Regions from separate parts of the Mycobacterium basiliense genome, predicted to be linked through region 1. Evidence: riboswitches for the same ligand, from Rfam matches in the RefSeq annotation. Region 1 holds a riboswitch; the other holds the start of a gene.
The links. Region 1 has a riboswitch for glycine ahead of gcvP (aminomethyl-transferring glycine dehydrogenase). Riboswitches for the same ligand answer to the same signal wherever they lie in the genome.
Positions count from the first base shown of each region.

Region 2: linked by a shared signal. The riboswitch ahead of gcvP (aminomethyl-transferring glycine dehydrogenase) and the one ahead of gcvP (aminomethyl-transferring glycine dehydrogenase) in region 1 are both predicted to bind glycine.

Region 1 is NZ_LR130759.1:2,836,008-2,840,819, reverse strand. It holds gene gcvP (aminomethyl-transferring glycine dehydrogenase) at 1-2,406, opposite strand, end outside; glycine riboswitch at 2,471-2,596, opposite strand; glycine riboswitch at 2,597-2,695, opposite strand; gene MB901379_RS12065 (MerR family transcriptional regulator) at 2,738-3,358, opposite strand; gene MB901379_RS12060 (bifunctional nuclease family protein) at 3,646-4,140, opposite strand; gene ftsR (transcriptional regulator FtsR) at 4,255-4,812, opposite strand, start outside.
Region 2 is NZ_LR130759.1:136,471-141,282, forward strand. It holds gene gcvP (aminomethyl-transferring glycine dehydrogenase) at 1-1,830, opposite strand, end outside; glycine riboswitch at 1,999-2,090, opposite strand; partial or broken gene MB901379_RS00700 (aromatic ring-hydroxylating oxygenase subunit alpha) at 2,517-3,059, opposite strand; gene MB901379_RS00705 (N-acyl-D-amino-acid deacylase family protein) at 3,071-4,812, opposite strand, start outside.

The sequences.
Region 1 (4,812 bases):
GCCGCGCAGGTCCAGGATGCATTCGTGAGCGACCATGCCGTTCTCGCCGGTGTACAGCACCGGGAAGTATTCGTCGAGCCGCCGGGCAATGTAGTTGGCCGACGTGATCGCGGTCTGCGACGCCGTCCGCAGGCCGTCGGCGCCCATCATCCGGATGTAGGCCCACGTGATAGGCAAAATCGACGCCGACCCGTAGGGCGCCGACGCCACCGGATACCCCTGTGGCAGCTCCGGGGCGAACGGATGGCCCGGCAGAAACTGAGACAGATGGGAACGCACCGCCACCGGCCCCACTCCCGGACCGCCGCCGCCGTGTGGGATGCAGAAGGTCTTGTGCAGGTTCAGGTGACTCACATCGCCGCCGAACTTGCCGGGCCGGGCCAGGCCGACCAGCGCGTTGAGGTTGGCGCCGTCCACGTACACCTGGCCGCCGGCATCGTGCACGGCCGCGCAGATCTCGGCGATGTCGTGCTCGTACACGCCGTGCGTGGACGGGTAGGTGATCATCAACGCCGACAGCCGATCGGCGTGGTCGCTGATCTTGGCGCGCAGATCATGGAGATCGACGTCGCCGTTGTCATGACAACCCACCACGACCACCCGCATCCCGGCCAGCGCGGCCGAAGCCGCGTTGGTGCCGTGCGCGCTGGACGGGATCAGGCAGATGTCGCGTTGCGGCTCTCCCCTGCTGGCGTGGTACTCGTGAATCGCCAACAGCCCGGCGTATTCGCCCTGCGAACCCGCGTTGGGCTGCAGCGAGACCGCGTCGTAGCCGGTAATGGCCGTCAACCAGCTTTCCAGGTCGGCGATGAGCCGCCGCAGCCCCGGCGTATCCGATGCCGGCGCGAACGGATGCTGGCGTCCGAATTCCGGCCAGGTGATTGACTCCATCTCGGTAGCGGCGTTGAGCTTCATGGTGCACGAACCGAGCGGAATCATGCTGCGGTCCAACGCAATATCTTTGTCCGCCAGCGCGCGCAGGTACCGCATCATCGATGTCTCGGTGCGGTACTGGGTGAACGCAGGATGGGTCAAGAACTCCGAAGTGCGCGTGGCGATGTCGGCGCTGGCCGGTGCGGCGGCCGACACCCCGAAGGCATCCAGCACAATGGCCACCTGGGTGTCGGTGGTGACCTCGTCGCAGGCCACCGACACATGGTCGGCATCGACTCGCCACACGTTGACGCCACTGGCCTTGGCCGCCGCCAACACCTCGTCGGCACGCCCCGGCACCCGCGCCAGCACGGTATCGAAAAACCTGTCATGCACCACCGCGTCGCCCAGCGCGCCGGCGATGGTCTCGGCATGACCATGCACTCGTCGTGCAATGCCGACCAGCCCATCGGCGCCGTGATAGCTGGCATACATTGCGGCCATTACCGCAAGCAGCACCTGGGCGGTGCAAATATTGCTGGTTGCCTTGTCCCGACGGATATGTTGCTCACGGGTCTGCAGCGCTAGCCGGTAGGCCGAATTGCCGTCGCTGTCGACCGACACACCGACCAGTCGTCCGGGTAGCTGACGGGCGTGCTTGGCGTGCACGGACAGATAGCCGGCGTGCGGGCCGCCGAAACCCATTGGGACACCGAAACGCTGGGTGGTACCGAATGCGACATCGGCGCCAATCTCCCCCGGCGGCGCAACCAGGGTCAGGGCCAACAGGTCGGCGCCGATGGCCACCAGCGCGCCGCGGTCGTGGGCCTGCTCCACCAGCTGGGTCCAGTCGGTGAGCCGGCCGCTGGCTCCGGGCAGCTGGGCGATGACGCCGAAAAATTCACCCTCGGGCAGCCCATCCCGCAGATCGGCGGTGACGATCTCGATACCCAACGGCTTCGCGCGGGTGGCCAACACCACCGCGGTTTGCTCAAACACGTCGACGTCAACGGCCAGCCGCTTTGCCGGGCCGCGGGTTGCGCGCTGCATCAGGGTCATGGCCTCAGCTGCGGCGGTGCCTTCGTCGAGCATCGATGCGTTCGCGATCTCTAGGCCGGTGAGATCGGTCACCATGGTTTGGAAATTCAGTAAGGCTTCCAACCGACCCTGACTGATTTCGGGCTGGTAGGGCGTATACGCCGTGTACCAGGCGGGGTTTTCCAGGATGTTCCGCAGCAGAACCGGTGGGGTGATGGTGTCGTAGTAGCCCTGCCCGATCATCGACACGGCCACCGTGTTGGCGTTGGCCAGCGCACGCAGCTCGGCCAACGCCTCCGCCTCGCTAGCGGCCGGCGGGAGTCGGTCCAGGCCCGGTGCGGTGCCGGCGTCGGCGAGTTTGTCCAGGATGCCCTTCGGCACCGCCTTGGCGGCCAGGTCGTCGAGAGTATCGACGCCGATGACCGCAAGCATCGTCGCGACAGCCTGGGGGTCCAAGCCTATGTGGCGGTCTGCGAACGTGGAATTATCGGACACGGTGAACTCCTGACTGGGCACCAAGTGGCCTGCTAGAGGCCCTACAAGGCAGAAGGACTAGGGACCCTCTCCCTCTGTCTCTACCCGTACGTCAGGCGCCTGAGAGATTCGGCGCCGGGAGCTAGCCGGCACCTTTCCCCATCGGCGGGTGAGGACCGCTGCCGGTCACCACCGCTTTCCAGAGGCATCATGATCTCGCGCGGTCCCGGGTGCCTGAGAGGTTGGCGGAGAGGTCTTGCTCCTTCGGCGTCTGTAGCTGGCGGCTACAGCACTCTCCCGCGCGGGGTGATGCGGCGTCCAGTTTACTCGGCCCGCCGTGGGCCGCGCGCGTTCAGCCGATCTTGCGGTCGCGATGCTTGCGCCGCGATGCCAGTTCGTCTTCCGGTGCGGCGATCGATTCGCCGCCGTCAGCGCGTTCACCGTGGAAGTCCGCGATGACGCCGGTCAGCTCACGCATCGCGCCCGAGACGGCGATACCGAATACGCCCTGACCACCCTGGAGCAGATCGACGACTTCCTCTGCCGATGTGCACTCGTACACCGTCGTGCCGTCGGAGAACAAGGTGATGTTGGCCAGGTCCTGCACACCGCGTTGACGCAAGTGGTCGACGGCAACCCGAATGTTGTGCAGCGAGATGCCGGTGTCAAGCAATCGCTTGACGATCTTGAGAACCAAAATGTCCTTGAACGAGTAGAGCCGTTGGCTTCCGGAACCTGCCGCACTGCGGATCGACGGAACAACCAGCGAGGTGCGTGCCCAGTAGTCGAGTTGACGGTAGGTGATGCCGGCGATCTGACAGGCGCTCGGCCCGCGGTAGCCCACCAGCTCGTCGGGCACCGAATCATCGGGGAACAGCCCCGGCTGCACCGGCGCGTTCGCCGGCTCGCCGTTGGTTGTGTTGGTTGCGTGGCTCGCCAGATCCAGCTGTTCTTGACGTGGCTGCTCGCTCACGGTGCTTCCTCTCGCCGATCGCGCTCTTGTCACTAGCTGCGTCAATGGCTGCCGCTGCAACCACGTTTGCTCAGGCCCGAGTGCTTGAGAGCATACGCTGTTGGACCAAATCGGTCCGCCAGTTGGTCATCAAGTCGCCATCAAAGTATGGCCGGTGGGTGGCGTCGCGGGCGCTATCCGGCAGGCGTGTCGAGGTCGCATTCTGCGAGATGAGACCTGTCCGTAACGTTGGTGGCCCCGACGACATGCCGGTGGGGCCCCGCGCCGGGGATGCACCCGTGCGAAGCCTAGGTGGCCTTGAAATCGTCGGGTGACACGCTGTCGAGGAACTCTTTGAACTTCTCCACCTCGTCCTCGCGGACAGCGCTGCCGGTGTCTTCGTCGCCCTCGTCCGGAATCAGCAGACCGGCCTGGGCCAGCACCGCTTCCTCGACGTAGATGGGAACCCCGACGCGCAGCGCGATCGCCACCGAGTCGGAGGGACGAGCCGAAACCTTGACGTTGCGGTCGAAGATCAGATCGGCGTAGAAGGTGCCTTCCTGAAGGTCGACGATGCGCACTTCTTTCAGTGAATGCCCGAGCGCGGCAATGACATCCCTGATCAGATCATGCGTCAACGGTCGGGGCGGCTCGACGCCCTGTTGCTCCAACGCAATGGCTGCGGCCTCGGACTGTCCGATCCAGATTGGCAGATACCGGTCGCCGTTGGCCTCGCGCAGTAACAGCACCGGCTGGTTCTGCGGTTGCTCGACGCGAATGCCGACAACACGTACTTCGCCCATCTGTGTCCGCCCTCCGCACATGCCGCCGTGTCAGACCGTCGCTTGGAGCGACGACACGGTGCTGGCATAGCCGCCGAAGTCGTCGACACCAAGCGATTGGAGAAAGTCTAATCCTCAGCGGTGCAATACGTCGCGTACTGCCGACTTGATCAACGAGGTGTGCAAAGTTATGGCGAGCGCGGCGACCTCACGCGCCAAGTCGTCGGCCCGGTCACGCGCGCCGGTTTTGTCGGCCTTGACGAGCGGGCCGGCGATCTGGGCGATGAGGTCGGACTGACGGTCTGCTGCCGACCGGAAGGCACGCAGGTGCCGGGGCTCCACGCCGTAGTCGGCCAGCGCCCGAGCACATTGCAGGATTACCACGGCGTGTTCGTCGAAGAAACCGCCCGGTCCGGTGGTGATCACCCCCGCCTTTACCAGAGCGGTCAGTAGCTCATCGTCGACTCCGGAGCGTTCCAGCAGGTCTTCTCGGCTGAGCCGAATGCGGGTGGGCGATACCGACGCCGGGTCAGCACTGGCGTCGGATCCTGCTGTCCCAGTGCCGCTACCGGCGAGCGATACCAATCGCGGTACGCCGTAAGGAGATCCGACGGCCGGTAACTCGCCGTCAGGCAGGGCGTCAAGCTGCGCCCTGATGACCTTCAGCGGTAGGTAATGATCACGCTGAGCAGT
Region 2 (4,812 bases), 2.7 Mb from region 1:
GACCACCCGCATTCCGGCCAGTACCGCCGACGCCGCGTTGGTGCCGTGCGCCGACTGCGGGATCAGACACACCCGCCTCTGCTGCTCACCACGGCTGGCGTGGTAGGCGCGGATGGCCAGCAGGCCGGCGAGCTCACCTTGGGAGCCCGCATTGGGCTGCAGCGATACTCGGTCATAGCCGGTGATCTCGGCCAACCAGCGTTCCAGACCGGTGATCAGTTCCCGATAGCCGCCGGTTTGCTCGGCGGGCGCGTGTGGGTGGATGTTGGCGAAGTTGGGCCAGCTGATGGGTGCCATCTCCACTGCGGAATTGAGCTTCATGGTGCACGACCCCAGCGGAATCATGCTGCGGTCCAAGGCCAGGTCACGATCGGACAGCCTGCGCAAGAACCGCATCATCGCTGTCTCGGAACGGTGTTCGTGGAACACCCGGTGCTGCAGGTAGGGCGTCGTTCGGGTCAGCCCGGAACGGAGGCCCGACCGGCCCGGCACGACCCGTTCGACACCAAAAGCCTTGACTACCAATGTGGTGATCTCGGCGGTGGTGGTCTCATCGCAGCTGATCCCAACGTGATCGGCGTCGGCCAGTCGCAGATTTACCCCGAGGGTTTTCGCGCGCGCAACCAATTCGCCGGCGCGCTGGGGAGTCTTGACCAACACCGTGTCGAAGAACTGGTCGTGTACTACGGTGTGGCCGCCGTGGCGCAGGCTGGCCGCAACCGAAACTGCGTGCGCGTGCACTCGAGACGCGATGTCCCGCAATCCCTCCGGGCCGTGGTAGACGGCGTACATCGCGGCGACGTTGGCCAGTAGGGCCTGGGCGGTGCAGATGTTGCTGGTGGCCTTGTCACGGCGGATATGCTGTTCGCGAGTCTGCAGGGCAAGCCGATATGCGGCCGCGCCGTCGACGTCCTTGGATACCCCTACCAGGCGGCCCGGCAGCGCGCGTTCCAAGCCGCTGCGCACGGCCAGATACCCAGCGTGCGGCCCGCCGAAGAACAGCGGAACGCCAAACCGTTGCGCCGAACCGACTGCAATGTCGGCGCCGAGTTCACCGGGCGGGGTCAATAGGGTCAGCGAAAGCAGATCGGTCGCAACAGTGGACATGGCGCTACGGGCTTTCGCGGCGGTGATCAGCGCGCTCAGATCGCGCACGGCGCCACTGGCCCCGGGTGATTGCAGTACGATGCCGAAAAAGTCGCCGTCGGGCAAAGGCGCGGAGACGTCGACAAGTTCGATCTCGATATCCACCGCCGCCGCGCGGGTCCGCAGTACCGAAAGTGTCTGGGGAAAGCAGTCGTCGTCGACCAAGAGACGCGCCGACGGGTTGTTGTTGGACCGACGCATCAGCAGCATCGCCTCGACCACCGCGGTGGCCTCGTCCAGCAACGAGGCGCCGGCCAACGGCAACCCGGTGAGGTCTTCGATCACGGTTTGGAAGGTCAGTAGCGCTTCCAGGCGACCCTGGGATATCTCCGGCTGGTAGGGCGTGTAGGCGGTGTACCAGGCCGGCGATTCGAGGAGATTGCGGCGCAGCACTTCCGGAGTAACACACGGCGAGTAGCCTTGGCCGATCATCGACACCCGGACCGTATTGCGGCCAGCGATCGCAGCCAGATCGGTGAGCACCTGTTGCTCGGTCCGCGCCGCGGGCAACGCCATCGGTGCGGAGTTGCGGATCTGAGCCGGCACGGCGGCATCGGTCAATTCGTCAAGGCTCGCGTACCCGACGGCATCGAGCATGTGTGCGGTCGCGACGGGATCGGGGCCGATATGGCGCGGAACAAAACTCGACGCCGCGGTGGCGCCGCAAGAAGGCTGATCATGCATTTCGGACAAGGGGCAACTCCGGTTCCAGTGGGCCCGGGCGCACCGGGCTGGTTGCTCCCTCCCCGCTCTGTCCTGAAACCTGAGAGTCTGTGGCCTCGCGCGACGGCGACGCCCGTACACCTTCGGTAAGGCACGGCCGTTACGACCGATCCTTGTCTCCAGAGTTGCCTCGGCGGTGCGGTACTGGGGCCTGAGAGATTCCCGGGGAGGAGATTGCTCCTACGGCGCCTCGACATCGAGGTTTCTCCCGCATCGCGTCAATGGCTATTTATTTGTAACGCGAAGTGAAGATACACAGTGACCAGCTGGCTTGTCACTCCCCAATTTTCGCAGCGCAACGAAGATGGCCCGAGCAATTTCGCGGCTTGGCGCGCAGGAACGTGGGCCGGGTAGATGTCAAAGATGCACGCGCACAATATCTTCGCAAGACGAAATTCGCTCGAAGGGAACAGCCCGGAGAATGCGCCGCCTGATCCGATGGGCTGCTGTGATCTATCGCACAAGGCCGTGCGGCGCCGACGGTTACGCGTCTCCGCCGCTCATGCGCGCAGATTCGGGTAGATCGAGGTAGCGCTCCAGGTTGCGGTGCATGTTGATCACCCGCCGCTCTTCACCGGAGAGCGTCAGGTGGGTGAAGCCGGGCTGACGCAAGCCACGCTGGATCCCGGGGAGCACCCGGATGTCCTGTTGGCTTCGATTTCGACGGTCAGGGTGGCGTAGCAGCGAAAGTCGCTCAGATGGCACCAGGCAATATCGTCGGGTGTCGAGTCCAGGTATTCGATCAGTGGGATCGCGTTGATGTCGAGATTGACGAAGACCAATCCCTCCCAGGTGTCGACCCTGGCCGGCGCCAGCGGGAAGTTGGACAGCCTCAGCGAGCCGAAACGCTTGCGGTTGGGCACTCGCTTGAGCGTGCCGGCCAGGTCCCAGGTCCAGCCGTGGTAGCCGCACTTCAACTCACGCAGCCCCGAACCGGAGCCCACGCACAGCGAGTTGCCGCGATGACGACAGGCATTCTGAAAAGCGCGCAGCACGCCGTCCTCGCCTCGTATGATCAGTGAACTGTATGGGCCACAGCGGTATTCAAAATGGTCGCCGGGTTCTGCGACATGGTCGACCATGCAGGCAAGCTGCCACAACCTTGGCCACATTCGTTCGATCTCTAGTTGGGCGAATGCGATCGCGTCCTGATCGCGGGTCCGGGCCGTATCGCCGGTGGTCATGCTCATCGGATGGTCTCTTAACGCGCTCCGCGGACCAGCCGGCCGGGACGGGCCCCGGTGTCGACGCCGTTGCGCCGGGTCACCGCACCGCTGACGATCGTGGCCGTGTATCCGCTTGCGCCCTGCAAGATCCGATGGCCACCGGCGGGCAGGTCGTAGGCCATCGCCGCAGGATGCAGTCGCAGCGCCGCCATGTCGATGACGTTGATATCGGCCTTCTTTCCCCGCTCGATGGTGCCGCGGTCGGTGAGGCCGAACAGGTGCGCCGTATCGCGGGCCTGCTTGCGGATCACGTATTCCAGCGGCAATTTCCTGCCGCGCCGCCGGTCGCGAGCCCAGTGCGTCAACAAGAAAGTGGGGTAAGAGGCGTCGCAGATCATGCCGCAGTGTGCCCCGCCGTCCGAGAGCCCCAGCACGCCCGTAGGGTGCAGCATCATTTCGCGGATCGCGTCGCAGTTGCCGTCCGCGTAGTTAAACAGCGGCAGCATCAGCATGGCGCTGGCGTTCGCTTCGAGCATGAGGTCGTACAGCGTCGCCAACGGGTCCTCACCCTGGGCGGCGGCGATCGCCGCGACGGTCCGGTCAGGCGTCGGCTCATAGTCGGGTGGATCGCCGAGTGCATAAAGACGTCCCAGGGAGTACTGCACGAACGCGGACATGCCGTCGAACAGCACCGTGGGGTCGATAGGCAGATCCTCCTCGGCCAGGATCGCGGCTTTGACCGCGGGATCGGCCAGGCGCTGCGCGAGCTCGTCGCGGCTGCATTCGGCCTTGAGCCGGCGGTACGTGGGCCGATGGCCAAAAGCATGGTGGCCTTGGAAGCCGATCATCATCCCGAACGGGCGCGCGGCGATCTGCGGGTGCAGTCGACTGCCGGCCGCGTGCGCGTCCGCGGAGAGGGCCAGCTGCTCGCGCCACAGGTTCGGGTCGGCGTCGACCTGGATCAGCGCGAACGACACGGGTCGGTCGATCTCGGCGCCCAACCGCCGCATCCAGTCGAGTTCCTTCTTAGGCCCGACGATGTCCTCCCCGGCGGCGCCTTGCGGGGCGAGCTCGAAGACTGCCTGCCCGCCGGCCGCCATCGCACGGCCTAGCCCGAACAGCTCGTCTTCGGCCGCAAACGTTCCGGGCACCGGCTCACCGTCCATGGCGCGGTGGGCCAGCGTGCGCGACGTCGAGAATCCGAGCGCGCCGGCTTCGATACCTTCGGTGACCAACCTGCCCATGGCCGCGATATCGTCCGGCGTTGCCGGCTCGTTTCGGGCGCCGCGGTCACCCATCGTGTAGGCGCGGACGGCGCCGTGGGCGATCTGGCTGCCTACGTCGATCGCGAACTTCCGGTTGCCGATCGCGTCGAGGTATTCGGGGTAGCTCTCCCAGCCCCAGGTGATGCCCTCGGTGAGCGCGGTACCGGGGATGTCCTCGACACCCTCCATCAGTTTGATCAGCCAGTCCTCGCTGCCGGGGCGAACCGGCGCGAAACCGACGCCGCAATTGCCGGTGATGACCGTTGTCACGCCGTGTCCGCTCGACGGCTCGAGTGAGCCGTCCCAACTCACCTGACCGTCGTAGTGGGTGTGGATGTCGACGAAGCCGGGGGCCACCACCTGACCGGTTGCGTCGATGGTTTCGGCCGACTCGCCACCCAGCTGCGGGTCGTTGACGCCACGGCGGACGATGTCGACGATCTTGCCGTCCCTGATGCCGATGTCGGCGAGATAACGCTGAGCGCCGGTGCCGTCAATGACATCGCCGCCGA